DNA from 3 places in the Sinorhizobium sojae CCBAU 05684 genome. Region 3 is predicted to be linked to each of the others. Evidence: riboswitches for the same ligand, from Rfam matches in the RefSeq annotation. Region 3 holds a riboswitch; each other region holds the start of a gene.
The links. Region 3 has a riboswitch for S-adenosylmethionine ahead of SJ05684_RS00640 (O-succinylhomoserine sulfhydrylase). Riboswitches for the same ligand answer to the same signal wherever they lie in the genome.
Positions count from the first base shown of each region.

Region 1: another riboswitch for S-adenosylmethionine. It lies ahead of SJ05684_RS15430 (ImmA/IrrE family metallo-endopeptidase); the one in region 3 lies ahead of SJ05684_RS00640 (O-succinylhomoserine sulfhydrylase).
Region 2: another riboswitch for S-adenosylmethionine. It lies ahead of metA (homoserine O-acetyltransferase MetA); the one in region 3 lies ahead of SJ05684_RS00640 (O-succinylhomoserine sulfhydrylase).

Region 1 covers NZ_CP023067.1:3,158,275-3,168,690, reverse strand. Annotated here, with positions in the region: gene abc-f (ribosomal protection-like ABC-F family protein) at 1-1,255, opposite strand, end outside; gene SJ05684_RS15445 (DUF2971 domain-containing protein) at 1,621-2,331, opposite strand; gene SJ05684_RS15440 (hypothetical protein) at 2,938-3,165, opposite strand; gene SJ05684_RS15435 (hypothetical protein) at 3,369-3,752, opposite strand; SAM riboswitch at 4,091-4,163, shown strand; gene SJ05684_RS15430 (ImmA/IrrE family metallo-endopeptidase) at 4,308-4,823, shown strand; gene SJ05684_RS29685 (hypothetical protein) at 4,830-5,222, shown strand; gene SJ05684_RS29680 (hypothetical protein) at 5,426-5,587, opposite strand; gene SJ05684_RS15420 (HNH endonuclease) at 6,134-6,313, shown strand; tRNA gene SJ05684_RS15415 (tRNA-Ser) at 6,375-6,464, opposite strand; gene rplU (50S ribosomal protein L21) at 6,771-7,148, shown strand; gene rpmA (50S ribosomal protein L27) at 7,182-7,451, shown strand; gene SJ05684_RS15395 (GNAT family N-acetyltransferase) at 7,584-8,231, shown strand; gene SJ05684_RS15390 (GNAT family N-acetyltransferase) at 8,228-8,806, shown strand; gene obgE (GTPase ObgE) at 9,034-10,044, shown strand; gene proB (glutamate 5-kinase) at 10,046-10,416, shown strand, end outside.
Region 2 covers NZ_CP023067.1:3,130,425-3,140,840, reverse strand. Annotated here, with positions in the region: gene SJ05684_RS15310 (redoxin family protein) at 1-28, shown strand, start outside; gene SJ05684_RS15305 (DUF1737 domain-containing protein) at 117-323, opposite strand; gene SJ05684_RS15300 (HpcH/HpaI aldolase/citrate lyase family protein) at 320-1,225, opposite strand; gene SJ05684_RS15295 (hypothetical protein) at 1,337-1,582, shown strand; gene leuD (3-isopropylmalate dehydratase small subunit) at 1,718-2,323, shown strand; gene SJ05684_RS15285 (RidA family protein) at 2,333-2,713, shown strand; gene SJ05684_RS15280 (AAA family ATPase) at 2,730-3,569, shown strand; SAM riboswitch at 3,785-3,862, shown strand; gene metA (homoserine O-acetyltransferase MetA) at 3,923-4,849, shown strand; gene SJ05684_RS15270 (vWA domain-containing protein) at 4,856-6,040, shown strand; gene SJ05684_RS15265 (aldose epimerase family protein) at 6,186-7,202, shown strand; gene SJ05684_RS15260 (type I asparaginase) at 7,206-8,228, opposite strand; gene aspA (aspartate ammonia-lyase) at 8,225-9,628, opposite strand; gene SJ05684_RS15250 (alanine/glycine:cation symporter family protein) at 9,805-10,416, opposite strand, start outside.
Region 3 covers NZ_CP023067.1:129,140-139,555, forward strand. Annotated here, with positions in the region: gene argF (ornithine carbamoyltransferase) at 1-58, shown strand, start outside; gene SJ05684_RS00625 (Hsp33 family molecular chaperone) at 345-1,337, shown strand; gene apaG (Co2+/Mg2+ efflux facilitator ApaG/CorD) at 1,381-1,773, opposite strand; gene SJ05684_RS00635 (CDP-alcohol phosphatidyltransferase family protein) at 1,887-2,501, shown strand; gene SJ05684_RS00640 (O-succinylhomoserine sulfhydrylase) at 2,540-3,724, opposite strand; SAM riboswitch at 3,767-3,845, opposite strand; gene SJ05684_RS00645 (2'-deoxycytidine 5'-triphosphate deaminase) at 3,921-5,018, shown strand; tRNA gene SJ05684_RS00650 (tRNA-Gly) at 5,068-5,142, shown strand; gene SJ05684_RS00655 (transporter substrate-binding domain-containing protein) at 5,202-6,029, shown strand; gene SJ05684_RS00660 (sterol desaturase family protein) at 6,074-6,886, opposite strand; gene SJ05684_RS00665 (tellurite resistance TerB family protein) at 7,076-7,486, opposite strand; gene SJ05684_RS00670 (thermonuclease family protein) at 7,514-8,317, opposite strand; gene SJ05684_RS00675 (S24 family peptidase) at 8,331-8,978, opposite strand; gene SJ05684_RS00680 (winged helix-turn-helix transcriptional regulator) at 9,320-9,847, opposite strand; gene SJ05684_RS00685 (FAD-dependent oxidoreductase) at 10,218-10,416, opposite strand, start outside.

The sequences.
Region 1 (10,416 bases), 640 kb from region 3:
GGCCGGCCTTGGGAAAGCGCTCCTCCAGCCATTGCAGGATGGTGCTGTCGCCGTCGAGCAGGTCCATGGAGTGCTGGGCGAAATAGCCGAGCTTGACGCTGGCGCCGAGCGCCACGCTGCCCTTGTCCGGCGTGGTGGTGCCGGTGACGAGCTTCAAGAGTGTCGACTTGCCGGCGCCGTTGATGCCCATGATGCACCAGCGCTCGCGCCGGCGCACCATGAAGTCGAACCCGTCATAGATCGTCCGGCTGCCATAGGCCTTGTGGATATTCTTGAGGTTGACGACATCTTCGCCGGAGCGCGGCGCCGGCAGGAAATCGAAGGCGACCGTCTGGCGCCGGCGCGGCGGCTCGACGCGGTCGATCTTTTCAAGCTTCTTCACCCGGCTTTGAACCTGCGAGGCGTGAGAGGCGCGGGCCTTGAAGCGCTCGATGAACTTGATCTCCTTGGCAAGCATCGCCTGCTGGCGCTCGAACTGCGCCTGCTGTTGCCTCTCGTTCAGCGCCCGCTGTTCTTCATAGAAGCCATAATCGCCGGAATAGGTCGTCAGCGCGCCGCCATCGATCTCGATGATCTTGGTGACGATCCGGTTCATGAACTCGCGATCATGCGACGTCATCAGAAGCGCGCCGTCATAGGTTTTCAGGAAATCTTCCAGCCAGATGAGGCTTTCGAGATCGAGATGGTTGCTCGGCTCGTCGAGCAGCATGACGTCCGGGCGCATCAAGAGGATGCGGGCGAGCGCCACGCGCATCTTCCAGCCGCCCGACAGCTTGGCGACATCGCCATCCATCATCTCCTGGCTGAAGCTTAAGCCCGCCAGAACCTCGCGGGCACGCCCCTCCAGCGCATAGCCATCGAGCTCCTCGTAGCGCGCCTGCACCTCGCCATAGCGTTCGATGATCGCATCCATTTCATCCATGCGATCCGGATCCGACATCGCCGCCTCGAGCGAACGCAGCTCCGCCGCGACGGCGCTCATCGGTCCTGCCCCTTCCATCACCTCGGCGACGGCCGACCGTCCGGCCATCTCGCCGACGTCCTGATCGAAATAGCCGATCGTCATGCCCTTCTCGACCGAGACCTGTCCCTCGTCGGGCAGTTCCTCGCCGGTGATCATCCGAAAGAGCGTCGTCTTTCCCGCCCCGTTCGGGCCGACAAGCCCAATCTTCTCGCCACGGTTCAACGCAGCCGAGGCTTCGATGTAGAGGATGCGGTGACTGTTGGACTTGCTGATATTATCGATACGGATCATGGGAAAGACGGCCTGGGTGGTTGCGGGCACCCCTATGGCATGGACGGGGGCGGCTGTCACGCAGGCCGGCGGCCTCTGGTGTGTCCTGGGCAAATGCCGCGGCGACGAAGGCGGCGACACGCCTGACGCTCTTTCCGGGATGCGCCAGGGCATTGCGCATGAAGTGCCGCGACCGCGCGGAGAGGAACTTGAGACGGCGGCCTCTTGCCTTCATGGGGCATCGGAGACGGCCAGCTTGACGCGGCGCAAGCGCCAGCGAATGCAGCCCGCGGGTGGTGTGTGTGGGCGTGCATTCCAGGTGATACATTATGCGATCTTTTACCGGAACATCGCCCGCGCAGATGTAGTCTGCTTATGCGACGAGCTCATATCGTGACCAGCTTGTAGGTTTGAGTGAAGGGCTCGGGGACAGCTCGATACAAACTCGCGCTCGGATACCGCCCTAGTGCCATCCGTATTTGATCAACTGTTTCGTCCGTGGCTTTGGCGCCAACAATCACATGGTTTACCGCTTCGGGCGGGAAAGAAATCAGATGCACAGGCCCTTGGGGACCCGCAGTGATCGTGTCCGCTTGCTCGGCGTTGGCGTACAATCTCCATTCTCGTTCATACGCCCAATCCGTCGTCTTTGAAATAAAAGCCGCTTGCGGGCTTTCGAACGGCTCTTCAACCTTGCCATCGAAGTAAGTTACTTTTTGCAGCCGCGTTGTTTTCCCATCTTTGCGATGTTGGAACCAATCATCCCCAGTGTTGAAGGCGACTACGAACCCCGAATGATTGCCACCATAGTGAGCCCACATGGGTGGGCTGTCATAGCGCTCCGATAAAGAGAAGCACAACAATTCTTGCCCCAGTTTCACAAGTAGCTTTTCCGCATTTTTCGGGTCGTTCAAGTGAGGCACCGCGAGGTCGACGAGCTGCTGAAGCTGTGCGCGCAACAAGTCTGTGAACTGCTTTCCATATTGACGTTCGACAATCTGCCTAGCTGCCTGAGGTGATAGCCAACCTAATCCAGCTTCTTGCAAATACTCTGCGATCTTTGCGTCCAAATGCTCTTCAAGGAGCATGGTTTCCATTTGCTCCGCAAGCATTTGAAGGAACCGCGGTCCTGCCAATTTGCGAAAAGTTGACCTAACTTCGAAACTATCGTTCGTGTTAAGAAGCGGAGTAAACCTAACGGTCCCTTGAACCAAGACGTTCCTCACGCGCTCAGGTGACAAATACTTATATAGGTGAGCGGGGGCAGTGGGGGTGGGTTGATCTAAATTTTCTATCTTGAAAGAATTCATCATTATTAGTCGAATGGTTCTCTAATGCGCGAAGCATTTCCTAGCCCAGTCACAAGCAACCGTCGAGCTGTTTTTCCCAATCTGCGATTCGGTGGCTCGCATGGCGAACGACTTCTATACGTCAGCCGCAGCTGCCGGCAACTTCGCCAACTTCAAGGACCACAACGCACCGTCCGCGGCACCATAAAAGCCTCGGGCAGCTCGAGCGTGCGCATCTGGCTGAACGAGGCCAGCGACGTCTGGTACGGCATCGGATCCGGTACGCCGGAATCCGTTGAGACTGCTGCCGCGGCTCGGTGTTCTTGGACATCGGCGCTGGCGCGAACATGTACATTAAGCCCACCAGCTGCGGAAACACCGGCTGGAAGCTCGTGACGAGGGAGGTATAGGGCATCAACACCCCTTCGCCTTCAGAGCGCGGTCAATGGCCGCGCTCTGGCCCTTGTACACGGCGACTTCTGAGCCGCGTTCGCCACCGGCCATGGAACCCACAGGCAAGCCGACAAAGAAGACCCCAAGCGCGTCCGAATTGACGGCCTGCTTCTGCATTGCCGTGGAAGTCTCAAGCTTCTGCGCCGTTGCGACCTTTTCGGCGCGCAGATCTGGGCATGACCGCGTCATGTACGCATTCGTCGGCAGGTGATCGGCTTGATTTTCTCCGGCGGAGTTGCGCACGAGGATACGGCCGCGGCGCTGGTGGCCGCGGGTAGAATTTTGAGTTTCAACGAGTCGCCCTCAGATTGTTTCCGGGCGAATCTCGCTCGACTCGTGGTGGCTCAAGGTCGGAATACAAAACACGGCGGGGTGTACTCTCCGCCGTTTCATCAGCCTTCAATCACGTTGTACTCTCGACCACCAAGATTAAGGCCTTGCCAAGTCAAAACAACGCTAAACCGTTTGAACAAACCAAAGAACTCGTTCAGGGAAAGAGCTACATCTCTCTCCAGAAAGCTCAGCGCCGGACTGTTGTCGATCTGCGACTTGACATTATCGTAGCCGCCTCCGTTTGAAATTACGGCCCTTATCCAAGGCGTTTGCACATTGCCGTCGAGGTTTTCGCCGACGAACATTTGAATTCCAACCAGGAGCTCGCCATCATTGAGAATACCCTTTTCCCGCAGAAGGCTACTAATCGAGTTGTACGCATCGTCGGCCGCCGCCGTACCTTCCCAGTCTCCATACTGAACGCTGGCTTTAAATCTTTCCATTTCGACGCCCCCTTCGCCGTTCGCTTTGAGCCGCGCATATTGCTCGACTTCAGGTGGTGGTCAAGGCACCCGCAAAGTTGAATTATCACGCCGTTGTTGACTAATTCGGGTTGGCGACGGTTTGTCGTTGCGGTGGTAGTCAACTTGTTGCACGATAGGCCATTCGCGAAATCCGGATGAGGGAACAGTTCGTACCTGCTCCCCCATCCTTCGCGGGCGTAGCGCCAGTAGCCTGGGGAGCGACGTTCAGAGCGGTGTCAACGCTGTCGTTTCCTTGGCTACGCGCACATGAGAACAAACTCCTCAAATTCACGCAAGCGCGGCCCAACAATATTGGAGCATTATCCCGTGGTGATTTGGCCGGTCGGATCTCCGCCACGTTAAATTGGTAGCCGTCAAGCATCGCAGCCATCGAATCGGGACGACCTATGCAAATCAATTTGTCAAGTCTGTCGTTGTAGACGAATCACTCGATGGTGGGTATAAGTTGTCCAAAATCGAGCGTGGCTACTTTGTGAGCCGCGCCGGAACTACATGGGAAGCTGGAGGACGAACATGACGCTTGCTGAGCTTAAGCGATCAGTATTTTCCAGGCCTGATTATCCTAAGGCTAGATCAGCCGCAGCCAAGGTACTAAACAACTTCGGCATCACCCGCCCGCCCATTGATCCCGAACGGATCGCTGAGTCGATGGGAATCAACGTTCTGTATGTTGATTTCGAACCGGAGATGTCGACCGAAATTTCTGGTTTGTACGATTTCCAGACCAAGACAATCTACATAAATCGTGAGATCCCGCCTAACCGTAAGACCTTTACAATTGCGCACGAGCTTGGGCACGCCATCCTTCACGAAGACTATGTGAAGTCGATGAACTATGAAGCAATGCCTCGCAGCAATTATCACGCCTCCAAACCGGTCGAGGAAGTCGAGGCTGATGTGTTTGCAGCGTGCTTGCTGGTGCCGAAAAGCATGCTAGGGCTCTACAAGAATTTCGCCGATCCGAACGAACTTGCCGAGATGTTTGCTGTTTCTCCGGACGTCGTCGTTCATCAGCTAAAATACGTGTAGGGCCGTTTGACCAAGCAGCAGCAGCCGCCGCAGACTGAGACTCACGTTTCGCGTACTCAAGCACTGAACGCGATCAAAAAAGATTCTGCTCAAGATCAAGACAAATCGAAACGGGCAGAGCTCGCGGATGCGGCTGCGAAAGCTGTGGAGATAGAAGGACGACGTAGCTACTTCAGGCTTCGGGAGTCATGGTCCACAACGATCATTTTGTGGATCACATTCCTTATTGGATCCAACGCCCTCATCACTGTGGCTGTAGGACTTGGTTGGCTGAATTATCGGGATTTGGAATGGTTTATCACGGCTGTTGTGGTTCAAACCTTCCTGCAGATAGTTGGATTGGGCGCTGTAGCAGTCAAATATTTGTTTAGCGATGCACGATCATCCAAAATGCCCTAAACGGCAGTTCATCCCGCAAAACACTGCTCGAGTCTGGCCGCCTCTTCTGCCCCAACTCTCAATACCAAGATGAGCAGCGGCTTCCTTTCGGCCGATCAGGCGCGGGCCGTTGTCGCCATTGCCCACCGTCTTGATCTCCTAAATGCGCATTGCGATCGCCTGGTAGAGGCCGAAAAGCACATCCTGCGCCTTCTCTCCCAACGCTACCACTCCGGGTTCAGCAACACCGCCGGGTGATTGCAGAGCTGCCCCTCGACAAGGTCGCCGAGCATGCTCGCAACGTGCAGTGCCTCGTGACAGCCGTGGGAGCCAGGCGCGAACTTCTCCTTCACCTCGGCGAGTGAATAGTCGCGCCGATCAACCATCGCCTTGATGCGCTGTTGGCGTTTTGCTCGAGATCGTGTGTCATCCGCTTGTCCTCCGGGGCCGATTTTTCCATATGCTTAAATCCTAACCGCCATCCGGCGCGGCTACGTTGAAGCCGGCCGTTATGCCAAAGCACCCATCGTAGAATTTCTTGACCAGCGGCACAGGTCTGCCGTCGTGCAGCGGGTCAATGCGCGGGAAGCCCTTTTTCTCGAGCTGCGGGATGACTGTTACCACATCGCAGGGCGCGCCTTGCCGACGATCGCGATGGCGAGTTGCTGGTCGGTTGCAAACAAAGGAAGGTGGGCGAGATTGCCGGGGCTGTTTCTTTTGGGTCAGCGACACTAGGGATCGCTGAAGCCGCGCATCAGACAGAAGCCCCTTCACGTTCACGGCGCGTCCTTGGGAGCTCGTCGGCATTGCCCGCTTAGCCTGCCAGTTGGCTCCATGGCTGCGCTTGGTGGGCGCTGTTGAAGCGAATCGGTGCCGGGTCAAGGCTGGCGATCGCGCAGGCGAACGCCAACACCTCCTGATGTGGTCTCACCATCCGAAAGGAGCGACCTTACGCCGCCACCATCGAGCACCTACAGAGGCGCGCGGATGGCGGCAGCAACCGCCCCGATAACCCAGCCATGGCGTGCAGGCAGTGTGGAGATAGTAGGCAGGAACTGGATTGGCTTACCTATCGCTCGGTAAAGCAGGGCGAGATCCACGAGGTACGCTAGGTCTACTCAAGTTATGGCAAGCGGCGAAAAACGCGGAAAAATGCAATAAAACTAATTGACGTGGCGGAGAGGGGGGGATTCGAACCCCCGATGGGCTTGCACCCATGCCGCATTTCGAGTGCGGTGCATTCAACCACTCTGCCACCTCTCCGCGGGGCCGGTTGGCGCTTGGAAGCGCGGGCGGTACATAGCGGCAAGTTCGGCGGCTTGCAAGGGGCGAAAAGAAGAATATCTGCCGGGTCATGGCTTTCGCCTTGACAAGGAAGGGCGACTCCCGTAATTCGCGCCGTGAAGTGGTGTGGCCTGCCCGCACTGCAGCAAATATATGGGCTTGTGCCCGTTCACTGGCGGAGGTCAGGGGTTTCCCGAAGCGCTCCGCTCAACCGAAACGGCTGATAAAAAGACGGCCTTGTCTCATTTGAGGCAGAGAGCCGGACCGAACATGAAAGGATAACAAATGTTCGCAGTCATCAAGACCGGCGGTAAGCAGTACCGCGTGGCGGCCAACGACGTCATCACCATCGAAAAGCTGGAAGGCGTTCAAGGCGACAAGATCGAATTCACCGAGATCCTGATGGTCGGCGCCGGCGCCGATGCCACCATCGGTGCTCCGTTTGTCGAAGGTGCCGTTGTCAGCGCCGAGGTCGTGGATCAGGGTCGCGCCAAGAAGGTCATCGCCTTCAAGAAGCGCCGCCGCCAGAACTCAAAGCGCTCGCGCGGCCATCGCCAGCATCAGACGACTGTCCGCATCCTGGACATCGCTGCGGCCGGCGGCAAGGCGAAGAAGGCTTCGAAGAAGACCGAAGCCGCCGCTGAAGCTGAAGCTGCAAACTGAGTTCCGGGATCGAAGGTTTAAAGGAGAACACCAATGGCACACAAGAAAGCTGGCGGTTCGTCGCGCAACGGTCGCGATTCTGAGTCCAAGCGCCTTGGCGTGAAGAAGTTCGGCGGCGAAGCCGTCATCGCAGGCAACATCATCGTGCGCCAGCGCGGCACGAAGTGGCATCCGGGCGCCAATGTCGGCCTCGGCAAGGATCATACGATTTTTGCGCTTACGGCTGGCAACGTGGACTTCCGTACGAAGGCCAACGGCCGAGTCTACGTGTCTGTAATGCCGAAAGCGGAAGCAGCGGAATAAGCCGGTAGCGCTCTAAAACAGCCGGCGTCTCATCGACCCGGCTGAAGCGCCCGAAAGGTTCCGAAGCCAGACTTCAAAGGGGAGATGGGGCAATACCCAACTCCCCTTTTCGCATGTCTGGAGGAAAGAACCATGCAAACCGAGCTCCTGAGGGAAGACCAATCACGGTCTCCCGAACAAAGGCTGAGGCCGCAAAGGTCAAGGACCGATTGCCCGATATTGTTATCACCCCGGCTCGTTCTGCGCGCGCCCCATGAAGACGATATCGACGCCCTTGCCCATCTTGCCAACAACGCCAACATCGCCACCATGGTCTCGCGCATGCCGCACCCCTACACCACGGCGGATGCGGCCGATTTCGTGCGACGCGCAAAAGCCGGCACGACTGGTCACGGCACGATTGGCAAGTGCGTCTACGCGATCACGAAGGCGGACAATGGCGCATTCCTCGGTTGCTGCGGGATCGAGCCGCATGAGGACGGCAGGACGGTCGAGCTCGGCTACTGGCTGGGCGAGCCCCACTGGAACCAGGGCTATGCGACGGAAGCGGCGCAGGCGCTCACCGACATGGCCTTCCGCACCCGCGACATCGACCAGATCGATGCGCGCTGCCGGGTCACGAACGTCGCCTCGCGCCGGGTCATCCAGAAGTGCGGCTTCCAGTTCCAGGGTTCCGGCATGGTCGGCAGCCTCGCGCTCGGCGGCATGATGGCGGTCGAATGGTACCGGCTCGACCGCAAGACCTGGGTCTCGCTCAGAAGCTGGGGGGCAAGCCGATGAACGCGCTCGCTCAAGACCGCGCGCGGCTCGTCGCCCGGCCCGACCCCGGCCCCTGCCCGGTGATCGAGACGAAGCGTCTGACGCTCCGGCCGCACCGGCTCGCCGATGCGCCGGCAATCGCCGGGTCGCTTGCCGACTTTAAGGTGGCGCGCATGCTCATGCGCGTGCCGGCGCCCTATCACCAGCAGGACGCGCTCGACTGGCTCAACCGCCAGACGGTCCTGCCGGATTGGGCGCTGGCGATCACTTCCGGAGACGACGTGCATATCGGCTGCGTCGGCATCGAGCTCAGAGAGGGCCAATGGCATGTCGGCTACTGGCTGAACCGCTTCTATTGGGGCCGGGGCATCATGACCGAGGCGGTGCATGCGGCGGTCGAGCGCTTCTTCCGCCGCCTGCCGGAAGCGACGCTCGGTTCGGGCGTCTTCGCCGACAACCCGGCCTCGCTCAAGGTGCAGGAGAAGCTCGGCTTCCAGGTCACCGGCTGCAACCAGGTGTTTGCCCGCGCCCGCAATGCCATGGTTGCGCATATCGAAACGCGCCTGACGGCCGAAGACCTGCGCCGGCCGCACTGAACGATAAACAAGAACCCCGCCACTGCATGTCTCCTTAAATCGACCTCGATTTAAGGAAAAAGACATGCAGCAGTTCAAAGTGTTACAGCGACCTTTGCGCGTCTGATAAGACGCGCGGCGCTGTAGGCCTCTGCCGGCGGGGTTCTTTTTGCATGATAATCTTTGACCTCCGCCGGAAGCGCCTATATCGAAGGCGGCGAACGCGACATCTCTAGATTGGCGAAGCGATGAAATTCCTCGATGAAGCAAAAGTCTATATCCGGTCCGGGGACGGCGGCGCGGGCGCCGTTTCCTTCCGCCGCGAGAAGTTCATCGAGTTCGGCGGCCCCGACGGCGGCGACGGCGGCCGCGGCGGCGATGTCTGGGTGGAGGCGGTCAACGGCCTCAACACGCTGATCGACTTTCGCTACCAGCAGCATTTCAAGGCGAAGACCGGCACGCACGGCATGGGCCGCAACCGCACCGGCGCCAAGGGCTCCGACGTGACGCTTAAAGTGCCGGTCGGCACGCAGATCTTCGAAGAGGACAACGAGACGCTGATCGTCGACATGGTCGCGGAGGGGCAGCGCTACCGGCTCGCCGCCGGCGGCAATGGCGGCTTCGGCAACGCGCATTTCAAGTCTTCCACCAACCAGGCGCCGAACTGGGCCAATCCCGGCCTCGAGGGCGAGGAAAAGACGATCTGGCTGCGGCTGAAGCTGATCGCCGATGCCGGCCTCGTCGGCCTGCCCAATGCCGGCAAGTCGACCTTTCTCGCCGCCTGCACCCGCGCCCGGCCGAAGATCGCCAACTACCCCTTTACAACGCTCCACCCCAATCTCGGCGTCGCCACCGTCGACGGGCAGGAATTCATCATTGCCGATATTCCGGGGCTGATCGAAGGCGCCCATGAAGGGGTCGGCATCGGCGACCGCTTTTTGGGCCATGTCGAGCGCACCCGCGTGCTGCTGCATCTCGTCTCCGCACAGGAGGAGGATGTCGCCAAGGCCTACAAGACCGTGAAGCACGAGCTCGAAGCCTATGGCGGCGGGCTCGAGGACAAGCCGCAGATCGTGGCGCTGTCGCAGATCGATGTGCTCGACGACGAGGAGCTGAAGGCGAAGTCGAAGGCGCTGGCGAAAGCCTGCGGCTCGCCGCCGCTGCTCCTCTCCGCCGTCACCAACCGGGGCATGACCGAGGCGCTGAGGGCGCTTCGCGACGTCATCTCCGCCGCCAAGGCCGGCGAGGAGCAAGCCTGACATGGCCGCCACGCGCAAACCGCTCGAGAAATACCGGCGCATCGTCATCAAGATCGGCTCGGCGCTGCTCGTCGAGCGCAAGTCCGGGCTGAAGAAGGCCTGGCTCGACGCCCTGTGCGCGGATATCGCGGCGCTCAAGGTAAAGGGCGTCGAGGTGCTGGTCGTCTCCTCGGGTGCGATCGCGCTTGGCCGCACGGTCTTGAACCTGCCCTCCGGCGTCTTGAGGCTCGAGGACAGCCAGGCGGCCGCCGCCGTCGGCCAGATCGCGCTCGCCCGCGCCTGGTCGGAGAGCCTTTCGGCCGATCAGATCATTGCCGGCCAGATCCTGCTGACGCTCGGCGATACGGAGGAGCGCCGCCGCTATCTCAACGC
Region 2 (10,416 bases), 670 kb from region 3:
GATCTCGGCAGCTTCCCAACTTTCATGATGCAGCGAGAAGTCGGACCGTCGCGCTGTAGAACCGTTCGCCCGCAAGACTGCTGGGGATCAGGACTCCAACGCGCTCGATCGTCGCCTCACTGCTCCGAGAGCTTCATTTCCGGATGGTAGTCCTTGCCCGACACTTCCTTCACCACCGCCTGGCCGCACTGCATATGCTGGGTGTCGGCGTTGAAGGCGTAGCTCGGGTCGCCGTGGAGTTCCCAGCCCTGGTTCAGTGCCGCCGTCACCTTGTGGCAGAAGGAGGCGTCGTCGGGGCCGGTCAGAAAGCGATAGAGTTTCACGATCTTGCCTTTCGTGTTTCGATGATGTCCGCCTTGGCGGCGAGTTTCTGCGCCTCTTCGAGATGCAGCCGCTCCACCATGCGGCCGTTGAGGTTGATCACGCCCCTGCCGGCATTTTCAGGCAGGGCAAAGGCGGCGATGATCGTCCGCGCCTCTGCAAGCGCCGCGTCGTCGATGCCGAAGGCGTCGTTGGCGCAAGCGATCTGGGCGGGATGGATCAGCATCTTGCCGTCATAGCCCATGTCGCGCCCCTGCCGGCATTCGGCTTCGAAGCCTTGTGCATCGCGGAAGTCGTTGAAGGCCGCATCGACGGCGTCGAGGCCGCTGCCGCGCGCGGCGAGGAGGATCTGCATCAGCCAAGGCAGGAGATAGGGACGGTCCGGGAGGTCCGCCGCGCCCGTGGCCTTTCTCAGGTCGTTGAGGCCGACGACGAGACAGTCGAGCCGACCGGCGCGCGTGCGCCCGGTCTCGGCGATCGCCGGCGCATTGATCACGCCGCGCGGCGTCTCGATCATCGCCCAGAGCCTCACGCTTTCCGGCGCGTCCTGTTCCGCCAGCCAGTCGAGGGCGGCCTGAATGTCGGCGGGGACTTCGACCTTGGGCAGGAGGATCGCATCGGGATTGACCGCGAGTGCGGCGGCAAGATCCAGCCCGTCGAAACCCGCCTCCGTCCTGTTGATGCGGATGATCGTCTCGATCTCCGGGCGGTGTTCGGAAAGATGCCGTACCAGTGCGTCGCGCGTCTCTTTCTTGCGCTCGAGCGCCACGGCATCCTCGAGATCGAAGATGACGGCATCCGCGGCCAGATCTCTGACCTTGGCGAGCGCGCGGGGGTTGTCCGCGGGAACGGAGAGCACGGAGCGGCGCAGCCGCACGGGATGGTGATCGGTCGTTCGTGTCATACGCCTCGTTGTGCCCGCCTTTGCGTTTTCGCGCAAGACGGCACCCCTTCTCCTGCGCCCCTTGCAAGCGCGCGGGCGCACCCCCACATGCGGTATAGAAAGGTAATCACTATGCGCAGCATCCGCTCTGTACTGTTCACGGTGGCAGCCATCGTCCTCTCGATGGCGGCACTCGTCTTCACTGCTTCACTCGCCCTGGCGCTTGCCGGCATCGCCGCCGCAGTCGCTGTCGGCGGCGCGATTGCCGCGAGGCTCGGCCGGCGGCCGCGGCATGCGCATGCCCGCGCGGCTTACACCGGACGAGAGCGCGAAATGCGGATCTGGAACGACGGCCGCGGCACGATCATCGATCTGTGAAATGTCCGGGAGCGGCCGCCCGCATGCCGCGCTGCTCAGAAACCGGGCCCGGCAAGCGCAGATTCTCCTTCAATTCGGCGCAAAACTGATCTAAACGCTTCTGCCAACACTCCCGCTGAAATCGAAGGCCAAGACATGGAAAAGTTCGTCAAGCTCACCGGCGTTGCCGCGCCCTTGCCCGTCGTCAATGTCGACACGGACATGATCATTCCGAAGGATTACCTGAAGACGATCAAGCGCACCGGTCTCGGCAAGGGGCTTTTCGCCGAATCCCGCTACAACGAGGACGGCACGCCGAACCCGGATTTCGTGCTCAACAAGCCGGCCTATAAGGACGCCAGGATTCTCGTCGCCGGCGACAATTTCGGTTGCGGCTCCTCGCGCGAACACGCGCCCTGGGCACTCCTCGATTTCGGCATCCGCTGCGTTATCTCGACCTCGTTCGCCGATATCTTCTACAACAACTGTTTCAAGAACGGCATCCTGCCGATCGTCGTCAGCCAGGCGGACCTCGACAAGCTGATGGACGACGCCAGCCGCGGCTCCAACGCGGTGCTCACCGTCGATCTCGAGGCGCAGGAGATCACCGGCCCGGATGGCGGTTCGATCAAGTTCGAGATCGACGCCTTCAAGCGCCATTGCCTGCTGAACGGCCTCGACGATATCGGCCTGACGCTCGAAAAAGCGGGCGCCATCGACAATTTCGAGAAGGCAACTGCCACGTCCCGGCCCTGGGCGTAAGCGCGCGGGATGGCGGCCACGCTCATCTCCTCCGGTTCGCCCTTCGAGAAGGCGGCAGGCTACTCGCGTGCCGTCGTCAAGGGCGACTGGTGCTTCGTCTCCGGCACGACCGGCTACGATTATGCCACCATGACCATGCCGGAGACGGTGGAGGAGCAGGCGCGCAATTGTCTGAAGACGATCGAGGGCGCCCTCAAAGAGGCAGGCTTCTTGCTTTCGGATGTCGTGCGCAATCACTACTACGTCACGGATGCCAGCTTCGCCGACCGTGTCTTTCCGTTCTTCGGCGAGGTGTTCGGCGACATCCGCCCGGCCGCGACGATGATTGTCTGTGATCTGATCCGCCCGGAAATGCTGATCGAAATCGAGGTCACGGCGCTCAAGGGCTGAGGAGATCGAGGAGCCGATGCAGTTCGAGAGCACCGCCGACTATATCGCCGACAAGGACCTGATGGTTGCCGTCAATGCAGCGATCCGGCTGGAGCGGCCGCTGCTGGTCAAAGGTGAACCTGGCACTGGCAAGACCGAGCTTGCCCGCCAGATCGCCGCAGCACTCGGCCTCGAGCTCATCGAATGGAACGTCAAGTCGACGACCAAGGCGCAGCAGGGGCTTTATGAATACGACGCGGTCTCACGGCTGCGCGACAGCCAGCTTGGCGACGAGCGCGTCAACGACGTCCGTAACTACATCCGCATGGGCAAGCTCTGGCAGGCCTTCGAGGCGCCGCAGAGGGCGGTGCTCCTGATCGACGAGATCGACAAGGCGGATATCGAGTTTCCGAACGATCTGCTGCAGGAACTCGACCGGATGGAGTTCCACGTCTACGAAACCGGCGAGACCATCCGAGCCTGCCACCGGCCGATCGTCATCATCACTTCCAATAACGAAAAGGAACTGCCGGACGCCTTTCTGCGCCGCTGCTTCTTCCACTTCATCCGCTTTCCCGACGCCGAAACGCTCGGCCGCATCGTCGAGGTGCATTATCCGGGCATCCGCAAGACCCTGCTTTCGGCGGCGCTCTCCGCCTTCTACGGCATTCGCGAGGTGCCTGGCTTGAAGAAGAAGCCTTCCACCTCCGAGGCGCTCGACTGGATACGCCTCCTTGTCGCCGACGAGATCGATCCCGCCGATCTCCGCGCCGATCCGAAATCCATGCTGCCGAAGCTCCACGGTGCGCTCTTGAAGAACGAGCAGGACGTGCATCTCTTCGAGCGCCTGGCCTTCATGGCACACCGCGACGGATGAGGCCGGCGCCGAACTGCAGGTGCGGGGCTGCACGATGGAACCGGGCGAGGGTCCACAGGAGACGGCAAGACGTCGGCTCGGTTACGGAATGCGGGATGGATTGCCCCTGCTGCACAAGTCGGTAGCCTGCTCATGAATAAACGCGTGCTTCAACGCGCCGTTCGCCGGCCATCTGCAAACGTTTTTCGTTGACCATGCGGCATTCCCCGCGCTATCAACGATCCCGTGGTGATTTGGCCGGCCGGCTTGCAGCCACGTTAAAGAAGTCGCTAAAGGGCCGAGGAGAACGGATTTCCGAGGACCGGTCGCGATGATCTCGCCGCCGGTTTTTTTGTATTGATCGAGTGGAGCCCATGCCCATCAAGATTCCCGATACGCTGCCCGCCTTCGAAACCCTGGTCAACGAGGGTGTGCGGGTGATGACCGAGACCATGGCGATCCGTCAGGACATCCGCCCGCTTCAGATCGGGCTCCTCAATCTCATGCCGAACAAGATCAAGACCGAGATCCAGATGGCGCGGCTGATCGGTGCCACCCCATTGCAGGTGGAGCTGTCGCTGGTGCGGGTCAATGGCTACCGGCCGAAGAATACGCCCGAGGATCACCTGCTCGCCTTCTACGAGACCTGGGAGGAGGTGAAGGGGCGCAAGTTCGACGGCTTCATCATCACCGGCGCGCCGGTCGAGACGCTCGACTATGAAGAGGTCACCTACTGGGAAGAGCTCAAGCGCATCTTCGACTGGACGGCGACCAACGTGCATTCGACCATGAATGTCTGCTGGGGCGCGATGGCGGCGATCTACCATTTCCACGGCGTCCCGAAATATTCGCTGAACGAAAAGGCCTTCGGCGTCTACCGGCACCAGAACCTGAAGCCTTCCTCGGTCTATCTAAACGGCTTTTCCGATGATTTCGCCGTGCCCGTCTCGCGCTGGACGGAGGTGCGCCGCGCCGATATCGAGCGGGTGCCGGGCCTCGAAATCCTCATGGAATCGAAGGAGATGGGCGTCTGCCTCGTGCACGAGCAGACGTGTAACCGGCTCTACATGTTCAACCACGTCGAATATGATTCGACGTCGCTGTCGGACGAGTATTTCCGCGACGTGGATGCCGGCGTGCCGATCAAGCTGCCGCACGACTATTTCCCGCACAACGATGCGACGCTGCCGCCGCAGAACCGCTGGCGGAGCCACGCGCATCTCTTCTTCGGCAACTGGATCAACGAGATCTACCAGACGACGCCGTACGAACTCGCGAAGATAGGCACGGGAGAACGTTGAATCTCCATGTTCCTTCCCTTCTTCCTCGAACTGAAGGCGGAAAAAGTCCCGGTGACGCTCCGGGAATTCCTGTCGCTGATCGAGGGGATGGAGATGGGGATCGCCGCCTTTGACGTCGAGGCCTTCTACTTCCTGGCACGGGCGGTGCTGGTGAAGGACGAGCGCCATATCGATCGGTTCGACCGGGTGTTCCGGCACCGCTTCTCAGGGCTTGAGGCGGTGTCTCCGGCGGAAGGGCTTGGGCAGACCGCGATTCCCGGGGAGTGGCTGAGAAGGCTCGCCGAGAAATATCTGACCGAAGAGGAAAAGAAGCTCGTCGAGGCGCTTGGCGGCTTCGACAAGCTGATGGAGACGCTGCGCCAGCGCCTTGCCGAGCAGACCGGCCGCCATCAAGGCGGCTCGAAATGGATCGGCACCGCCGGCACTTCGCCCTTCGGCGCCTATGGCTACAATCCCGAGGGAGTGCGGATCGGCCAGGAGGGCTCGCGCCACCGACGCGCCGTCAAGGTTTGGGACCGGCGCGAATTCAAGGATTACGACGACAGGGTCGAGCTCGGCACCCGCAACATCAAGGTTGCGCTGAAGCGGCTCCGGCGCTGGGTGCGCGAGGGTGCGGCCGAGGAGCTCGATCTCTCCGGCACGATCCGCTCGACCGCCGAACACGGCTATCTCGACGTCGTGACCCGGCCGGAACGGCGCAACGCCGTCAAGCTGCTGATGTTCTTCGATGTCGGCGGCTCGATGGACGACCATATCCGTGTCGTCGAGGAACTGTTCTCGGCGGCGCGGGCCGAGTTCCGGCACATGGACTATTTCTACTTCCACAATTGCATCTATGAGGGCCTGTGGAAGGACAACCGCCGTCGCCGCGCCGACATCACCCGCACGGCGGACCTGCTGCGCACCTATGGTGGCGACTATCGCGCGATCTTCGTCGGCGATGCCTCGATGAGCCCCTATGAGATCAGCCATCCGGGCGGCTCCGTCGAATATTGGAACGACGAGCCGGGCGCCTTATGGCTTCAGCGCATCACCGCACATTTTCCCCGCTCGGTCTGGCTCAATCCGGTACCGGAGGAACATTGGCGTCATACGCATTCCGTCGGCATGATCGACACGCTAATGCAAGGGCGGATGTTTCCGCTGACGCTCGCCGGCCTGCAGGCGGCGACCAAGGAATTGTCTCGCTGAACTTTCCCGTTGCCGCATTGGCGGAAATGACGCAGTTTGGCGCCGGCAAGTGCACGGGTTAGCTCGATGCGTAGATACAAAGAGTTACAGCGACCTTTGCGCGTCTGAAAAGACCGGGCGGCGCTGTAGGAGCGAGGGAGAAAGAATGAGCACCGACACGGACGTCTTCGGCCACCTGCCTTCCGGCGAGCCGGTCCACCGCGTGACCCTCAATGGTGGCGGGCTGACGGCGAAGGTTCTCAGTTGGGGGGCCGTTATCCAGGATCTCAGGCTCGACGGCCACGCGCCGCCGCTCGTTCTCGGCTTTGAGGATTTCGACAGCTATCCCGCCTATTCCTCCTATTTCGGCGCCACCCCCGGCCGCAACGCCAACCGGATCGGCGCCGGACACTTCACGCTCGACGGCAAATCCTATCAGCTCGAGCTCAACGAGAAGGGCGTCACGCATCTGCATGGCGGCAGCGACAATATCGGCAAGCGCAACTGGACGATCGTCGAGAGGACAGCGGACAGCGTCACGCTCAGGATCACCGATCCCGATGGCCGGGCCGGCTATCCGGGCAATTGCACGATCACCTGCACCTATCGGCTGAAGCCCGGCGGCATGTTGAACGTCCTTTATGAATCCGTCACCGACGCGCCGACGCTCGCCAATATATGCCAGCACAGCTACTTCAACCTCGACGGCAGCGTCGACGCGCTCGGGCATGACATCATGATCGCCGCCGACCATTACCTGCCGGTGGACGAGCGTCTGATCCCGACCGGCGAAATCCGTCCCGTTGCGGGCACCGTCTTCGACCTCAGGGAGATGACCTCGATGCGGCGGCAGATGGAAGGCAACGGGATTGCCTATGACCACAATTTCTGCCTCTCGGCCGAGCGCATGGCGAAGCGATCCGTGGCGTTGGTGCGCAGCATCGGCTCCGGCGTGTCGCTGGAGGTACTGACCACCGAGCCGGGCGTCCAGCTCTATACCGGCAGCAAGCTCAACGTCTCGGCTCCGGGTCTCGAAGGCCGCCCCTATGGCCCCTTCGCCGGCTTCTGTCTCGAAACCCAGATCTGGCCGGACGCCATCAACCACAACGGCTTCCCGAAGGCGGTGCTGCGCCCGGGCGAAACGCTCCGCCAGGAGACCGACTACGTTTTCACGAAGAGCTGAGCATCAACCGGCGATCATCTCGCCCGCGAGCGGCGCCGCCATGCGGGCGCGGATGTCCTCGGGCGGTAATCCCTCGGCGATCAACACGTGCAGCTTGGCAAAGGCCGCCTCGAGCGTCATGTCGGCGCCCGATACGGCGCCGATGCGGGCAAGCGCGGCGCCTGTGGCATAGGTGTCCTGGGCCACCGCACCGATCACGCATTGCGTCGTGTTGACCACCGTCACGCCGCGCTTGACTGCCGCTCCCAGGGCGGCGAGCAGCCGCGCGTTTGCTTCCGGCACGTTGCCGACGCCGTAGCTGCGCAGCACCACCCCGCTGAGCATCGAATCGGAGAGCACCGCCTCGACGACGCGCGGCGAAAGGCCGGGGTGGATGGTGAGCACCGCCACGGCCTCCGGATCGAAATGGTCCGGCAGAAAGAAGGCCTTCGGCTCGGCGGCTAGCAACAGCTCCCTATGCAGCACGATGTTGATGCCGGCCTCGGCGATCGCCGGATAGTTGGGCGAGTCGAAGGCATCGAATCGGTCGGTCGCGATCTTGCGGCTGCGGTTGCCGCGGAAGAGCTTGCGGCCGAAACAGAGAGCCACCTCGCGGAGCGGATGCTGCGCGGCGAGGATCAGCGCCATTTCGAGATTTTCGAGTCCATCGCTGCGCGGCGCCGTCAGCGGAATCTGCGCACCCGTCAGGATCACGGGCTTGTCGAGGCCGCGCAGCATAAAGGAGAGCGCCGAAGCGGTCCATGCCATGGTGTCGGTGCCGTGCAGCACGACGAAGCCGTCATAGGCATCCCAGCGGCGGACGAGCTCGCCGGCAATGACCGGCCATTGCGCCGGCTGCAGATTGGCGCTGTCGATCAGCCTGTCGAGTTCGACGACGTCGCAATCGGGGAGCGGCGTGGCCGAGGCCGTTTCGCCGAGCCGGCGCTTGAGCAGGGCGCTGAAGCCGGCCATAGGCTTGAGGCCGCCGGGCGCGGCTTCCATGCCGATGGTGCCGCCTGTATGCAGGATGAGGACGCGGCGGCTCATGCGATACATGCCCCGGGACTGAGCATTGCCTGTGGGCTCAGGAGCCTTGCGAGTTCGTCCAGTGTCAACAGACCCTCCGCCGCCACCAGGTCAACAACGGTGGCGCCGTTTGCAAGTGCCTCGGCGGCGATGCGGGTGGCGTTGGCGTAGCCGATATGGGGCACGAGAGCGGTAACGATACCGATGCTCTGTTCCACGTGCCGGCGGCACTGCTCGCGATTGGCGCGGATGCCGCGGATGCAGCGCTCTTCGAGGATGCGGCAGGCGGTCGCCAGCATCTTGAGCGACGAGAACAGGTTATAGACGATCAGCGGCTCCATGGCATTGAGCTGGAGTTGGCCGGCTTCGGCCGCGAGCGTCACGGCAAGGTCGTTGCCGATGACCTGATAGGCAACCTGGTTCACCGCCTCGGGAATGACCGGGTTGACCTTGCCGGGCATGATCGACGAGCCGGGCTGCATCGCCGGCAGGACGATCTCGCCTAGCCCGGCGCGCGGTCCGCTCGACAGCAGTCGCAGATCGTTGGCAAGCTTCGAAAGCTTGATCGCCATCCGTTTGAGCAGGCCGGAAAAGAGCACGAAGGCACCCATGTCCGAGGTCGCCTCGATCAGGTTGGCGGCCGGCACCACCGGCTTGCCCGAAATTTCGGCGAGATGGCGAACCGCGAGAACGGCATAATCCGGATGGGTGTTGAGGCCCGTGCCGATGGCGGTGCCACCCAGATTGACCTCGCAGAGAAGGCGCAGGATCTCGCCGATGCGATCGATATCCTCCCCGAGATTGACGGCGAAGGCGTCGAATTCCTGGCCGAGCGTCATCGGTACCGCATCCTGAAGCTGGGTGCGGCCCATCTTGATGACGTCGGCGAATTCCTGCCCCTTTTCCGCAAGCGATTGCTGAAGCGAAGCGATCGCCGCCACCAGCGGCTCGGCGGCGAATTGCAGACCGAGGCAGACGGCGGTCGGGTAGGCGTCGTTGGTCGATTGCGACCTGTTCACGTCGTCGTTCGGATGCAGGTGGCCGTAGGCTCCCTTGGGATGCCCGAGCTTCTCGAGCGCGAGATTGGCGATCACCTCATTGGCATTCATGTTGGTGGACGTGCCGGCGCCGCCCTGGATCAAGTCGACGACGAATTGATCGTTGAGCCGACCGGCGACGATCTCCTCGCAGGCGGCGATGATCGCCTCGGCCTTCTGCGGCGCGATGAGGCCGAGGTCGCGATTGGCACGCGCGGCCGCCGCCTTGACCATGGCCAATGCCGCGACGAAATGCGGAAAATGGCTGATCGGCACGCCGGTGATCGGAAAGTTCTCGACTGCCCGGAGCGTCTGGACGCCGTACCAGGCGTCCGCCGGCACCTCCCGGTCGCCGAGCAGGTCGTGTTCGATGCGCATCTTCATGTCGTTGGCTCGCATGGATTGAAACGTAGGAGCCGGCGGTCCCGGCCCTGGATAGGTTTAGAGCGGGAAACGGAAAACTGTCTGCGGTTCTCCGGCGCTTTCCCGCTCGATCTGCTCGTTTCCGGTTGGCGTCGCTCGCAGGTCTATCGAAAAGCTTTCGACTTTCCGAAACCTGCTCAGGCGCGCGCGCTCCCGCCTGCGGCTACGGCTTCGGGTTCCTGGCCCCACGCCGCGCCGCTCCAGGCCCTGCGGTCGATACCGGCATAGCCGAACTTTTCCGGATCGAAGACCGGCTCCCCGGCACCCTTCGCAAGCTGGCTGTCGTAGTCCTGCATCAACTTGAGAGCCGGCTTGAAGAGCATGACGAGCGCGAAGAGGTTGACGAGCGCGAGCAGGCCCATGGTGACGTCGGCAAAGGCGAAGATGGTGCCGAGGTCGGAGGTGGCGCCCCAGCCGCAGAGGCCGATCACCGCGATACGATAGACGATGATCAGTGGCCTGTTCTGTCCGCCGATCCAGGCGAGGCTGTTCTCGCCCAGATAGTAGTTGTAGATCATCGTGGTGAAACCGAAGAGCATCATCGCAATGCTGACGAAGATCCGGCCCCATTCGCCGATATGACTGGCAAGCGAGGCTTGTGCCAGTGCGATGCCGCCAACATCCTCGGCACCCGGGCGATAGACGTCGCCGAGCAGGATGATGAAGGCGGTGCAGGAGCAGACGATCAGCGTGTCGATGAAGACGGAGAAAGCTTGGACGACGCCCTGCGAGGCGGGATGCGGGACTTC
Region 3 (10,416 bases):
GGAAAATCGGCTGCATGCGCAAAAATCGATCCTCGCCTGGTGCCTTGGCGCTGTTTGACGGCGTCTCGGGCCAGTTGAGATGAAGAGGACGGCGGAGGCTTGAATCCGGCTCGGTCCGACACAATCTAGACGATATGGAGGGCGGCTCCGGCATGAGTGCCGCGCGCGCAGCCCAGGGGGCCAGGGTCCAGACGGTCGAGGCTGCGTTTGCAGAGGCACCGGCGAAGGGCTGCGACCTCTGGACAAATCCGTTCACAGCGGGATCAAATGGGATAACGGGCAGGTTGCACGGGGGCGGTCGATGCCCTCGTGGCGACCGGCGACTGCGAGACAAGGAGCAAGCAATGACAGAGATAGCACCGGGGCTGGGCGAGTTCGATTTCGCCGGTGACGATCATGTCGTGCCTTTTCATGTCGAGGGTCTCGACGTCCGCGGCCGCGCCGTTCAACTCGGTCCGATGCTCGACACTATCCTCGAGCGGCACAACTATCCGCTTCCGGTTGCACGGCTCCTTGCCGAAACGGTAGTGCTGACGGTTTTGCTCGGCACCTCGCTGAAATTCGAAGGCAAGCTCATCGTGCAGACGCAGAGTGATGGGCCGGTCGACCTCGTCGTTGCCGATTTTTCGACTCCCGACCGAGTCCGTGCCTATGCGCGCTTCGATGAGGAGGCGCTCGCCGCCGCCGAGAAGGGCGGCCGCACACAGCCGCACGAGCTGCTAGGCAAGGGCATTCTTGCCTTCACCATCGATCAGGGCGCCCATACGCAGCGCTATCAGGGAATCGTCGCCCTCGATGGTGCGACGCTCGAGGAGATCGCCGACGTCTATTTTCGCCAGTCGGAGCAGATCCCGACGAAGGTGCGCCTGGGCGTTGCCGAACTTCTAGACCGGGACGAAAACGGCAGGCCGCGGCACCGCTGGCGCGCCGGCGGCGTGGTGGCGCAATTCCTGCCCGAAGCTCCAGAGCGGATGCGCCAACCGGACCTGCACGGCGGCGATGGCGACGATGGCAGCAACGGCATCTTCGAGGAGGATGATCTCTGGACGGAAGCCAAGGTAATGGTCGAAACGGTCGATACCGACGAACTCACCGACCCGACCGTCGGCACCGAACGGTTGCTCTACCGGCTGTTTCATGAGCGCGGTGTCCGGGTCTACCAGCCTCAGGCGGTTTATGACCGCTGCAGCTGCTCGCGCGACAAGATCCGAAATGTGCTGGAGGGACTGAGCCAGGAGGACATCGACAGCAGCATCGAGGACGGGCTGATCAAGGTGACCTGCGAATTCTGCTCCACCACCTACCGTTTCGAGGCGACCGAGGTGCGGTCTCATTAACAGAGGCGGGGCGCATGTGCGACCCGCGACAGCTCGCGAAACGTCAGTTCAGTGTCCGCACTTGCCCGGGCGTATCCAGCGAAAAGGCCGGGATCGCGACGTTGAAGGTCTCCCCGTCCTCACTCTCCATACTGTAGTGGCCGAACATGACACCGGACGGTGTGTCCAGCGGGCAGCCGGAAGAATATTCGTAAGTGTCGCCCGGATTCAGCAGCGGCTGTTCGCCGATCACGCCGGGGCCGCTGACCTCGTCCACCTGACCGTTCTCGTCGGTGATATGCCAATAGCGGGTCATCAGTCGAACCGCGATGTCGGAATGGTTCGATATGACGATGCGGTACCCCCAGACGTAACGGCTGTCGTCGGGGTCAGACTGCTCTTCCAGATAGTACGGCTCTACCGTGACTTCTATGTCGCGAGTGAGTGCGCGGTACATGTTTCGACATCCTGTTCCAATTCCGTGCAGATATCCTATAGCAATAAGGTTTCGTGAAGAATAACGGCAAGATCGCCCGAGTCGTATACAATTTTCACTTGAAGGAGAGGGACATGCTCGACGGGGCTGTGCGCAGGCGGCTCGAACCAATACTGGATCGGATCGGCATGGCGCTGGCAAACCATGGCGTCGGCGCCGATATGGTGACCATTTCGGGCCTTCTGCTCGGCTTTGTGGCCGCCATCCTCATTGCCTTTGAATCCTATCTCTCCGGCGCGGCCTTCATCCTGTTCAGCCGGCTATGCGACGGGCTCGACGGTGCAGTCGCCCGCGCCAGCCGCAAGACCGATTTCGGGGGCTTTCTCGACATCGTCCTCGACTTCGCCTTCTACGGCGCGATCCCGCTCGCCTTCGTAATCGCGGACCCGTCAGCCAACGGCCTGGCTGGCGGCTTTCTGCTGTTTGCCTTCTATGTCAACGGCTCGACTTTCCTCGCCTTTGCCGTCATGGCGGAAAAGCGGGCGATGACGACAGAGGTGCGGGGCGCAAAGTCGCTTTATTTCACGACGGGGATTGCCGAGGCGACGGAGACGATCGTCTTCCTACTCGCCTGCTGTCTTTTTCCTTCCTGGTTCCCGGCTCTTGCCGCGCTCTTCGCCGCCGTCTGCCTTTACACCGCTTTGGCGCGGATCGTGCTGGCGCGCCTCGCTTTCCAAGGCAAACAATGAAAAGCCGCCCGCAAGAAACGCGGGCGGCTAAAACACTCTCAGGCTTTGACGCCCTTCAGCGCCTGCGCGAAATCCTCGATGAGGTCGTCGCCATCCTCGATGCCCGCCGAAAGGCGGACCGTGCCGGCGGAAATGCCGAGTTCGGCACGGGCTTCGTCGGAGAGGTTCTTGTGCGTCGTCGTGGCCGGATGCGTGATCAGGCTCTTGGCATCGCCGAGATTGTTGGAGATTCTCACGATCTCGAGCGCATTCTGCAGCGCGAAGGCCGCCTCTTTGCCGCCCTTGAGTTCGAAGGCCACAAGCGTCGAACCGCCGCTCATCTGCTTGGCGATGATGTCGGCCTGCGGATGATCCTTGCGGCCCGGATAGAGGACACGAGCGACCTGCGGCTGCTCGGCGAGGAAATCTGCGATGCGACGGGCATTATCCGTCTGCTGCCTTACACGCAGCGGCAGGGTTTCGATGCCCTTCAGCAGTGTCCAGGCATTGAAGGGCGACATGGCCGGACCGGTGTGGCGGAAATAATCGTGCAGGTTCTCGTCGATCCACGCCTTGCTGGAGAGCACCACGCCGCCAAGGCAGCGGCCCTGGCCGTCAATGTGCTTCGTCGCGGAATAGACGACGACATGGGCGCCGAGCTCCAACGGTTTCTGGAAGAGCGGCGTCGCGAAAACGTTGTCGACCACCAGCTTGGCGTCGATCTGCTCGGCGAGCCGGGCGACGCCGGCGATGTCGATGACTTCCAGCGTGGGATTGGTCGGGCTTTCGAGGAAGAAGACCTTGGTGTTCGGGCGGATCGCCTTTTCCCAATTGGCAAGATCGCGGCCGTCGACGAGCGTGCATTCGACGCCGTATTTCGGCGCCAGCGTCTCCACCACCCAGCGACAGGAGCCGAACAGCGCACGTGCGGCAACGATGTGGTCGCCGGCCTTCACCTGGCAGAGGATCGCCGCGGAAACCGCCGCCATGCCGGAGGCGGTGGCGCGCGCGTCCTCGGCGCCCTCGAGCATGCACATGCGCTTCTCGAACATGTCGTTGGTCGGGCTGCCGTAGCGCGCGTATATGAAACCGTCGGTCTCGCCCTTGAAGCGCGCTTCCGCGGCTTCCGAGTTCTCGTAGACGAAGCCTTGCGTCAGAAAGATCGCTTCGGAGGTCTCGCCGTGTTGGGAGCGGATGGTCCCGCCATGGACGAGTTGGGTTGCCGGGCGCCAGTTCTTGCTCATCGGACAATCACTTTCAAAAACAAAAAACCGGCCGCAAAACGGCCGGTTCGAAACCCGGCCTTTTTAGCTATTTGTTTAACGTGGCTGCAAGCCGACCGGCCAAATCACCACGGGATAAAGCTCCAATACTGCTTGGCTGTGCTTGCGTCAATTCCCGGAGTTTGGTTTTGTCTGGCAGGTTGACAAGAGGATCGCAATGGCCCGGGAAACAGGGATTTTGGCGGACCGCGCGATTGCCGCGCTGCATGCGTCGGGACGGTTGAAGAGCGAAAGGGCGCTGGATCATGACCAGATCCAGCCGGCCAGCCTGGATCTTCGCCTTGGTTCCAGGGCATTCCGGGTGCGTGCGAGTTTCATGCCGGGGCCGGCCCATCTGGTAGCCGACAAGCTCGATCGACTGAAGCTGCACGTCGTCGATCTCAGCGAAGGTGCGGTACTGGAAACGGGTTGCGTCTACATCGTGCCGCTGATGGAGAGCCTTGCACTTACGGAAAACATGTCGGCCTCGGCCAATCCGAAGAGCTCGACCGGACGGCTGGATATCTTTACCCGCGTCATCACCGACCGGGCACAGGAGTTCGACAAGATTCCGGCCGGCTATAGCGGCCCGCTCTATCTCGAAATCAGCCCGCGGACCTTCCCGATCGTCGTGCGGCGCGGCTCGCGGCTCTCGCAAATCCGCTTCCGTGTAGGGCAATCGGTGCTCTCCGAACAGGAGTTGCTGGCGCTGCACGAGAGCGATACGCTCGTTGCCAGCGAGCGGCCAAACATCACCGGCGGCGGCATCGCGCTTTCGATCGACCTCAAGGGCACCGGCCCGGATGGGCTGATCGGCTATCGCGGCAAGCACCACACCTCGGTCGTCGACGTCGACAAGAAAGCCCAACACCCGGTCTTCGACTTCTGGGAACCGCTCTATAGCCGCGGTCGTGACGATCTGATCCTCGATCCGGACGAATTCTACATCCTCGTCTCGCGCGAGGCAGTGCACGTGCCGCCGCTTTACGCTGCCGAGATGACGCCCTTCGATCCGCTCGTCGGCGAATTCCGCGTCCACTATGCCGGCTTTTTCGATCCTGGCTTCGGCCATGCCTCCGCGGGCGGCAGCGGCAGCCGCGCCGTGCTCGAGGTCCGCAGCCACGAGGTACCCTTCATTCTCGAACACGGGCAGATCGTCGGCCGCCTGATCTACGAGCACATGCTGGAGCGGCCCGACGGGCTTTACGGTCTCGATCTCGGGTCGAATTATCAGGCGCAGGGGCTCAAGCTCTCCAAGCATTTTCGCGCCGAGTGAGCATTGTGCTTGACAGATCGCGGCCATTGAGGAAATTTCCGCTTCTGACGCGGGTGTAGTTCAGTGGTAGAACGCCAGCTTCCCAAGCTTGATGTCGTCGGTTCGATCCCGATCACCCGCTCCATTTTTCCTGCCGGTGACCGTTTGAGCGTGGCAAATCGAATCCATGCCCTGTTTTGGGCGATGCTGGGTCTCCTGACCGTTTGCGCGTCGCTTGCGGCCGGTGGGGCGCTCGCCGAGTCGAAGGACCTCCCTCTGCTTTTCGACGCCCGCGAGCGCATCGCCAAACCCGACTTGAGCGCCTTGCCGCGTTTGCGCTTCCTCACCACCGTCGATTTCCCGCCCTTCAATTTTATCGACCAGTCCGGAAAGCTCTCGGGCTTCCATGTCGACCTCGCCCGCGAAATCTGCCGGGAGCTTGAAATCGAGCCGAAATGCCAGATCCAGGCGGTGACCTATGAGGAACTGGCGCCCGCGCTGGAAGAGGGGCGTGGCGAGGCGATCGCCGCCGGCGTAGCCGTCACGCCGGAGCTCAGGCAGCGTTTTGCCTTTTCCCGGGCCTTCATGCAATTGCCGGCGCGGTTCGCCCTCAACACCAAGGCGGCAAATGGCGTGGAAAGCCCGGCCGACCTCGCCGGCAAGCCTGTAGGCGTTGTCTCCGGCACGACGCACGAAGCCATGTTCAAGGCCTTCTTCCCTCGGCTCAGAGCCATGGCCTTTCCCGATCGGGAAGCAATGCTCTCTGCGCTGCGGGAGGGCAGGGTTGTGGCCGCCTTTTCAGACGGCATGCAACTCTCCTTCTGGGTTTCCGGCGGCGTGGCCGCAGGCTGCTGCGGTCTGATGGACGGCGCCTATTTTTCGCGCCGCTTCCTTGGCGAAGGGCTGACGATCGTCAACCGAAAGAGCGAGCCCGCCCTGACCCAGGCGATCGACCATGCCCTGCTGGCACTCTCGCGCAGCGGCAGGCTCGAGGAGATCTACCTGCGCTATTTTCCGAACGGGATCTATTGAGCGGCTGAATGCCCGAGCCTGCAGCAAAGAGACATGCAGCAGCACTACTTCCGTCGAAATGGCAGGATCAGCGACCAGACGAGCTTTGTCGGGTCGAGCCGCCCATAGGCCTTCAGGCCCGTTTCGATCGCGTCGTCACCGCTTGCAGGATGTGCGATATAGGTCGCGAACAGTCGGTCCCAGATGGAGAGATTGAAGCCATAGTTGGAATTGGTTTCGCCGCTCTCGACGGAATGGTGAATGCGGTGCATGTCCGGCGTGACGATAAGCCGCCGCAAGAGCCGGTCGGCCCTGCGTGACAGCCGCAGATTGGCGTGGTTGAACATTGCGCAGACGTTGAGAACGATCTCGAAGATCAGGACGGCGAGCGCCGGGGCGCCGAGCAGGATAATGACCAACCCCTTCCAGGCCATCGAGATCAGGATTTCCAGCGGATGGAAGCGAAGCGCCGTCGTGACGTCCACCCCGGGATCGCTGTGATGGACCCGGTGGGCGCGCCACAGCAGAGGAACTTTGTGGAATACTACGTGCTCCAGCCAGACGGCGAAGTCGAGCGCAACGAAGGCGATGATCCCGGCGAGAAACGGCGAAACGCCGAAGCCGGGTAGAACGCCGATCCCACGCGCTTCAGCCCAGATCGCGACGCCGACGGCGGCCGCCGGAAAGGCGATGCGCAATAGCATGGACGACGCAACGAGAATTGCCAGGTTCGTCGCCCAGCGACGGGCCTTGAGCATGCGCATCAGTTCCGGCCGCTCAAGCCGCGGATGCAAGAGCTCAAGGACTGCCAGCGCGGCAAAGGCGGCCGCAAAGGCGGCCAGCCGCCAAACCGGCTCCGCGACACCGAAGAATAGCAGCTCGTCTGTCATTCACCATCACCCCGGTCGCCGATAGGGCGCCGCGCCGCGTGCTGTCAACGGATGATGCACACAGCGCCGCGCGTCTTGTCAGACGCGCAATGTCACTGTGGCACTTTGAATAGCTGCATGTCCTGTTCTTAAATCGAGGTCGATGAAAGGAGATATGGGTAGCCGGTTCGCCAGCGGCTATTTGCGGAAGCGTGCGATAGCGCCGCGCTCGATCGCAGCACAGGTGAGCTTGTCCAGCTGGAACCGGTCACGCAGCAATTGCAGGAGGCGGATCTCCTCGTTGCGGATGCGCTGATCGGCGGCAGCGATCTCTACGGCAAGCGCATAGGCGGTATCGTATAGCCGTTGCGGCAGTGCCTCGCGCACCATCTCCAGCGTCACGTCGAGGCCCTCCGGGGCGGCAAGCTGGGTCGCGCACTCGCGGCCGATATGAATCAGTTCGTTCTCATCAAAGCCATCGAAGGCCGGCAGAAAGCGCACGAGCCCGCCTATACGCGCGAATTCGTCGTCGGTCATGTCGCGGTCGACGGCGGACATCATCACCATGACGTAGACAAGGGCTTCATGTTGGCTGAGCTTTGAGGGCATTGGGTCACTCCAAGGAAGTTGCAGCGGTTAGTTGGGAACTTCGCTTCCGGCTTGCAAGCCTCCTGCGTTCGATCCGCGATTGAGATCCCGCGGGTCCTCGCCGTAAAAGCCGCGTCTTGCTTTTCGGGCGGCGTTCGTTGCCGCCTCGAGCGAAGTGCCGGGCAGAGCAATGGCCCAGCCATTGGTCGCAAGCCATTCGGCAGCGTTCTGGCCACCGACGGTGCAGGTGGCGACGGTGGCGCCGTCCCGCTTCTCTTCCATGTGATCGCAGACGAGCGCGCGGCCCCTGAGGAAATTACGGAACGCCGTGCGCGCGATCATGCCGCAGGGCCAGGTCTCGCCACTTTCACCACAGACCTTTTCGGCGCTTTCCTGATCTATCTCCCTGAACTGAAGGGTCATGTCGCCGGATCGGACTAGTCCCGCGGCTAGCGCAACCGGGCGGTGAAGGACAATCGTCGCGGGCTTCTGGTCTATCTGCGGCCCGGAGAGTGGAGGGCGCGGTGCAACGCGTTCGAGCGGCCGCGCAAGGTCGTCTTCCGGAAGAGCGAAGAGACCGGGCTCGACGGATCGTACGGGCAGGCGGGCGCTCTTTACGGCTGCGCCCTGTCCGGGGGAGTCCTTTTCGGCAGCGGGCGGTGGGGGCGAGACGGGTATGCCCTGCACAGGGGCGGCCTTTTCCGTCGCAGCCAGATCCGGGACTTCAAGAACGAAATCAGGCGATACGGCGCTGTCGCGGTCGCGAATGGCGGCAACGCCGCCCATCAGGAGGCCGGCGAAGACTAGGATGGCGGCGAGGTTGCCGGCGATGGTGACGAGTTGCTGCCGCATTGGCAAGAATGTCCTACTGGCTGGCCCAGAGGATCCGGGCAATCCATTCGACGTCCTTCATCTCGAAACTGCGATTGGGATGTTCGGGGTTGAGCGATAGGAGGTCTATGCCGCGGGGCGTCAGTCGCGCCAGCACCTTGGCCATGACCTCGCCCGCCTGCGTCTTGACGACGACGCGGTCGCCACGCCGCACTTGCGCGCTCGGGTCGACGATCAGGATATCGCCGTCCCGGTAAAGCGGCAACATGCTGTCGCCCTGGACCTCGAGCGCATAGACGCCCGCCCGGTTCTCCTCGGCGACGGGAAAGTCGATCTGGTCCCAGCCTTGCCCGGCCGGAAAGCCGCCGTCATCGAAATAGCCGCCCGCGCCGGCCTGGGCAAAGCCGAGCAGCGGAATTCCCGGTGTACGCCCTGGGAACATAGCCCCACTCCCGGGCTGCAGGAGTGCCATGAACTGCTCGACCGTCGCGCCCGTTGCATCGAGGACTTTCGAGATCGATTCCGTCGAGGGCCAGCGATCGCGGCCGTCGGCGGACTTGCGCTTTGAGCGGTTGAAGGAGGTCGGATCGAGACCGGCCCTGCGCGCAAGCCCGGACGGCGAAAGCCGATGACGCTCTGCCAGCGCGTCGATCGCGCGCCAGATGCTGTCATGTGAGAGCATGTCGAATTCCATCCCTGAAGGTGGTCGACGCCGTCCCTTGCCGTTGCTCCAATGCAGGTCGCCCGTATGTGTGTAGCGTTCGCGGGGAGACGAAGTGCATAGAACTGATGCGCCTTTCGATCCGATCAGAGGTGACGCCTTACAGCGCACCGAGGATCCCTTCGGACGCACCGAGGGCGCTGTGGAAATCTACCCATCCGAAAATCAGGTCCAATTTCCTGGCCGATGCGCTAGACTATCCGAGCAGGGGAAGGTCGTAAAGAACGCAAAGGAAAATAGTCCTCGAGAAACTGCCGGCCTACAGCGCCGCGCGTCTGAAAAGAGGCGCAAAGCTCCATGCGCTATCCGCCGGTTTCGGCAGACTCCTGCTGCTTCGCCTTGCGGGCGACAACGTCCTCATAGGCCGACTGCAGGACCTGCCGAACCGAAATCGCCTCCGGCGACCTCACGGCCGTGCCGAGATGTTCGACCCTGAGTTCGTCCATGAAGCGCTGCCACAGCGCCGGCCCACCTTCCTCCATCAGTTGCGCGCGGATGCTGAGCTCTGCGCTCACTGGCAGGTAACGCCGGCCCCAGGCGCCGAGATGCGCCATGATCGGCACCAGCGCGATCGTCTTTTCCGTCAGGCTGTAGATTGCCTTCTGCTTATGGCTGGGGTCGTCGCTCTTCGTCAGCATGCCCATCTCCGTGAGCGTCCTCAGCCGGTCGGCGAGGATATTGGAGGAAATGCCTTCCTCGGAGCGCAACAGCTCGCGGAAATGCCGTTTGCCTCCGAAGATCATGTCGCGGATGATCAAGAGGCTCCACTTGTCGCCGAAGACTTCGAGCGAGAGGTTGATCGGGCATCCCGAGCGGTGGTCGTCAGTCATGTTGGCCTCCGGGCGAACGGCGCTGCCTACTGTTGCCCACGCCGCTCAGAACTGCTTGCAGTATTGCATCGGTTTGGAATCCCTGCAATGGCATTCGACCGGCTACAGACGCCGCGCGTCTTATAAGACGCTGAGGCGCCGCGTGTCTTTTCAGACGCGCGAAGGTCGCTGTAGCACTCTGCATTGCTGCATGTCTTTGCCCTTATCGCGAGTTCGATTCAAAGAGACATGCACTGTCCTAGCCGCCAGCCGAGATCAGACTACGGTTGCAAGCGCTTTGCCGCTAATCGATTTGATCCGGGTCGATCTTCATGCGGTGCAAAAAAAGGCCGCACCTGATGGGCGGCCCTTCGCTGTAGGGGGTGCGAAGCTAGGCCGCCCGCTGCGCCTCTCCATAGGGGTTGAAGCGGCCATAGAAGGTCTCGCCCTTTTCGGCCATCTCCTTCAAAAGCGGCGTCGGCTTGAAGTGGTGGCCGTAGTCCTTGGCGAGCTTGTCGCAGAGTTCGACGAAGGTTTTGACGCCCATCCCGTCAATGTAAGAGAGCGTGCCGCCGGTATAGGGCGCAAAA